Regions from separate parts of the Enterobacter sp. H2G27 genome, predicted to be linked through region 2. Evidence: predicted binding sites of a transcription regulator. Region 2 holds the regulator's gene; the other holds the start of a gene.

Region 1 (2,404 bases), 1.5 Mb from region 2:
CAGCCCTTTTTCCAGCGGCAGCGTCAGCAGGTTGACCTTATGCACGTGCGGCGCCAGCAGCACCAGCATGATAATCAGGAAGAGAATTTTGGCGCTGAACAGAAAGCGGTTAAACAGATCGACCAGCGATGTCCCCACGCAGACCACGCCGCCGCCGATGAGCGCAAAGAAGATAGCCCCCGTCGCCGGGGTAATGTCAGAGCCAAACCAGTCATTGACGCTGGAGGCGATGAGTTCCCCGGCGCCGCTGATATAGGCGGCGGTCAGGGCGTACATCAGGAACATCATGCTAAAGCCGGTTATCCACTGGCCGTAGCGTCCCAGATAGCGCGCCGCAAGCGAACCCAGACCAGTGTCAGCGGGGACGTGCTGGTAAACCTCAAGCAGCAGCAGGGCGGTGTAACACATCAGCGCCCAGAGCGTTCCCAGCAGCAGCAGGGTCATGCCAAATCCCACGCCCGCGGCCGCCAGTGGCATTGCCAGCATTCCTGCGCCAATCGTCGTTCCGGCGACGATAAAAATACTTCCCAGGGTTCTGTTTTTCACGCTTTCCTCTACAACGATGCTTAACCGCGACAAAATCTGCGGCGCAGAGTAAGGGAAAAGCCGTAGTTCGTCAAATCACCGTTACAACTAGTGTAATGAATGGTTTACGAAATGATGACCCTCTGATCCTTTATAGGCCTCTGCCTACTTCATAAGGGCAATGTTGCTGCGCGACGTTCCGGCGTAACGTAAACAATAAGTATAAATTATCAAATTAAGTGAGGGTTTTATGGCAGGTGAGAATCCTTTTACCGCGGCGTGGAGTCGGGGAGGTAACCTGTTGTGCCATGGCCACTGGATAATCAGCTGGCAGAACCAGCCCCTGAATCTTCCCGAGTCCCGTTGCGAAAAGGATATGGGCACCTGGGGGATCTATTCGGTTATCGATCCTGAAGATGAAACCTTTGCGCAAGGCTTACAGGAAGATGAGTGGATCATCGAGAATGTCGACTGGTTAACGGATCTGTTCTTCGAGGTGGGTATTCCGCTGGAGACGGCCAGTTACCGCTATTTCTACCAGGCCGTGAATCCCCACGACTGGCGCTGTACCAGCTGTGCGGGGTGTATGTAAATTAACGCGGTGCAGGGAACCGACACCGCGCTGATATTAATTCTGCGTATCAAGCGTGGAAAGTTCTTTATCAATAAAGTAAAGACCTTCACCGGATTTCCCCACCAGCGATAATTTATCCAGCACGGATTTAAACAGCTTCTCTTCTTCGTGTTGTTCAGCGACGTACCACTGCAGGAAATTAAATGTTGGATAATCCTGGCTGGTCATCGCGGCGTGGACCAGTTCGTTAATTTTCTGGGTGATCAGCTGCTCGTGCTCGTAGGTGGCGCGGAAGAGTTCATCGAGAGAATTATACTCAGCAAAAGGTGAAGCCACGGTTTCAATGCGCGGCAGGCTGCCCGTATCCGTAAGATAATCAAACAGACGCTGCATGTGGGTCATCTCTTCCTGAGCGTGACGACGCAAAAACGCGGCCGCACCTTCGAAGCTGTGATAGCTGCACCAGGCGCTCATCTGCTGGTAGAGCAGGGATGAAAAAAGCTCAAGGTTCATTTGTGCGTTGAGCTTGTCGATCATTTCAGTTTTCAGCATGGTGACGCTCCGGATTATTATTTCTGGTTCACAATGAGCGACACTATAATTTGTTATTTAATTATTTGCAAAACGTAAATTTTTTATTTTATTTATTCAAAATACGAATGGGAATAAAACGCATTGGCGATTTTTATAATGTATTAATGAGAATTATTTTTGTTCGTAATGAAATAAACTGCCAGCACACGCTGGCAGCTTCGATTAATACCACGGATTATTTGACTTAGGATTAACGGCGTAACCCATACATTTGTACTGGATAGTCACGCTCTCGTTCAGGCACAGAGAACCGCTTGTCAGGGTACAGGTTTTAATGGGCTGACCATAGGCTGAGGCGGTGGCATACCCCATGCTCTGACACGCTTTTGCCGCCGTGCCGTTATTCACATACTCATCGGAATATGCATTTTGCAGCGCTGCCTGGCCGTAGTCGAGGCGGACGATGCCGTTTGGGGCATCGAGACTACTGACTTCAGCCTGGCGGTTAATACTACACCCCGCGAGCAGCAGGATTGTGCCGGCTACAATGACTCTTTTCATGGTTCGCTCTGAGTGGATGGAAATACGTTATCGTACCCGCAGATGCCCGCTGCAATGCCTGGAATAGCCGGACAATCTGCCCTCACTCTTTGCAACGGGTCCGGGATGAACGCTGTCAGGCCACATGCGGATAAAATTGTGATGCATGTCACAAAAATATTGATTTTTGTGACAATGGTCATATTATAGGCACGTTGACAATAAAGTTGT
Region 2 (2,404 bases):
TTGATTTACGTCTGGAAGGAACATGGGTGAAGGCGGAAGGGCAGCAGGGCTACTTCCTGCAGCGTATGACCCCGACCTATGCCTCATCCAACGGTCGTCTTGATATCTGGTGGGATAACCGCTCAGACTTCAACGCCGACGGCGAGAAAGCGGTCTTCTTCGGCGCAATGTACGACCTGAAAAACTGGAACCTGCCTGGCTGGGCGGTGGGCGCTTCTTACGCTTACGCCTGGGATGCAAAACCTGCCGATATGGCAACTCCGGACGCATACTACGATCCCAACTATCGCCTGAAAGAGTCTTCTTACAGCCTCGATGCTATCTATACCCTGCAGGATGGCCGCGCGAAAGGCACAATGTTCAAACTGCACTTCACTCAGTATGACAACCACTCCGATATCCCGAGCTACGCGGGCGGTTACGGCAACATCTTCCAGGATGAACGTGACGTGAAATTCATGGTTATCGCACCGTTCACTATCCTCTGATGAATCTTCCGGCGGGTTAGATCCCGCCGGACCGGAGACTGCATATGATGAAAAAAATCGTAATCGTCGCGTTACTGGCATCAGGGCTGGTGGCGTGTGCTCAGAGTGAGGCACCGAAAGAAGATTCCCGGCTGAAGGAGGCCTATAGCGCCTGTATTAATACAGCAGAAGGATCGCCGGAGAAAATTGAAGCCTGTCAGAGCGTGCTGAACGTGCTGAAGAAAGAGAAAGCGCATGAGCAGTTTGCGACGCGGGAGAATGTCCGCGTGATGGATTACCAGGCCTGTATCCAGGCGCGTAAAACCGGTAACGATCAGGAAGTGGCCAAGCGTTGCAATAAGATCTGGAACGAGATACGCAACAATAATAAATAAGTTGTTTTACGCCCGGTGGCGCTGCGCTTACCGGGCTTTTTTCTGGCAAAAAAAAGCCAACCTTTCGGCTGGCTCAGAGTATGAACACTTGCTTATTTTGCGTCGTGCGCGTGGTCATCTTCGCGGCAGTCGCCTTCAGCGCAGTGACCGTAAAGGTACAGGCTGTGGTTGGTCAGGCGGATACCGTGACGCGCGGCGATTTCACGCTGGCGCGCTTCGATGGAATCATCGCTGAATTCAATGACCTTGCCGCAGTCGAGGCAGATCAGATGATCGTGGTGCTGCTGCTGGGTCAGTTCGAAAACAGATTTACCGCCTTCGAAATTATGACGGGTGACAATGCCCGCGTCATCAAACTGGTTCAGCACGCGATAGACGGTAGCCAGCCCAATCTCTTCACCCATGTCGATAAGACGTTTATAAAGGTCTTCCGCACTGACATGGTGATTGTCTGGACCCTGAAGCACTTCGAGGATTTTTAACCGAGGAAGCGTAACTTTCAGGCCAGCCTTCTTTAATGCGGTATTGTTGTCAGTCATGCGGAATCTGTCCTGTTGCTAAACGATTCACTTCTGTAGGAAGTGACAGAAAATGCACCTGGGATAATGCGTCTCATTATAGAACTGCCATGGCTAAATGAAAACTGCAAGTCTCAGGCAAAATATGCTTATAAAAATGGGGTATCACCAACAAACTTGCTCAATGGAAAACCACATTTTATCAGGGAGACATTGTACAGGTCTGGGCGAAAAAGTTAAAAGATTGTAGCAATTAATTTAATCGGTTTGACCTGGTGCGCGGGCGCAACCGCCGTTGCGCCGCGAGAAAAATCAGGCGTTAAGAATATCGTCCAGGTGCAGTTCTTCACGGATCTGCTTAACCCATTTCTCAACGCGCTCTGCGGTCAGTTCTGGCTGACGGTCTTCGTCGATGGCCAGACCCACGAAATGATCGTCATCGGCCAGGCCTTTAGACGCTTCGAAGTGGTAACCAGCGGTCGGCCAGTGGCCTACGATAACCGCGCCGTTCGGCTCAATGATGTCGCGGATGGTCCCCAGCGCGTCACAGAAATACTCAGCGTAGTCTTCCTGGTCACCGCAGCCAAACAGGGCAACCAGCTTACCGTTGAAGTCCACTTCTTCCAGCGTCGGGAAGAAATCATCCCAGTCGCACTGGGCTTCACCGTAGTACCAGGTTGGGATACCCAGCAGCAGAATGTCATAGCCTTCCAGATCTTCTTTGCTGCTCTTGGCAATGTCATGCACATCAGCAACGTCTTTACCGAGCTGTTTTTGAATGTTTTTTGCGATATTTTCGGTATTGCCGGTATCACTGCCAAAGAAAATGCCGATGATTGCCATGAGTAAAATAACCTCTTGAAACTTAATAGTATGGTGGCGCAATTCGGCCACGGATAAGGGCAATAATAGCAGAACTGGCAACCCTGCGGAAACAGCTATCGCGCAGGACTGCACTCTGTGCTACATGAAAAGGGTAATAAAGAGGATTTTCAGACTTATGCCTGGCTGCGTAACGTCTCAA

What was found. Region 2 encodes Fur, which represses iron uptake genes when iron is present. Its sites were predicted from a motif close to ATAATAATGAGAACNACTATCAA; they were not measured.
Region 1: ftnA (non-heme ferritin) is a predicted target of Fur. The motif match lies at 1,792-1,814, and genes of this name have one in related genera.

Annotation. Positions count from the first base shown of each region.
Region 1 covers NZ_JBSVSI010000001.1:2,538,580-2,540,983, reverse strand. Annotated here, with positions in the region: gene tyrP (tyrosine transporter TyrP) at 1-546, opposite strand, end outside; gene ACW9E7_RS12060 (hypothetical protein) at 776-1,117, shown strand; gene ftnA (non-heme ferritin) at 1,154-1,651, opposite strand; gene yecR (YecR family lipoprotein) at 1,856-2,194, opposite strand.
Region 2 covers NZ_JBSVSI010000001.1:1,015,181-1,017,584, forward strand. Annotated here, with positions in the region: gene chiP (chitoporin ChiP) at 1-488, shown strand, start outside; gene chiQ (ChiQ/YbfN family lipoprotein) at 536-862, shown strand; gene fur (ferric iron uptake transcriptional regulator) at 955-1,401, opposite strand; gene fldA (flavodoxin FldA) at 1,693-2,223, opposite strand; gene ybfE (LexA regulated protein) at 2,379-2,404, opposite strand, start outside.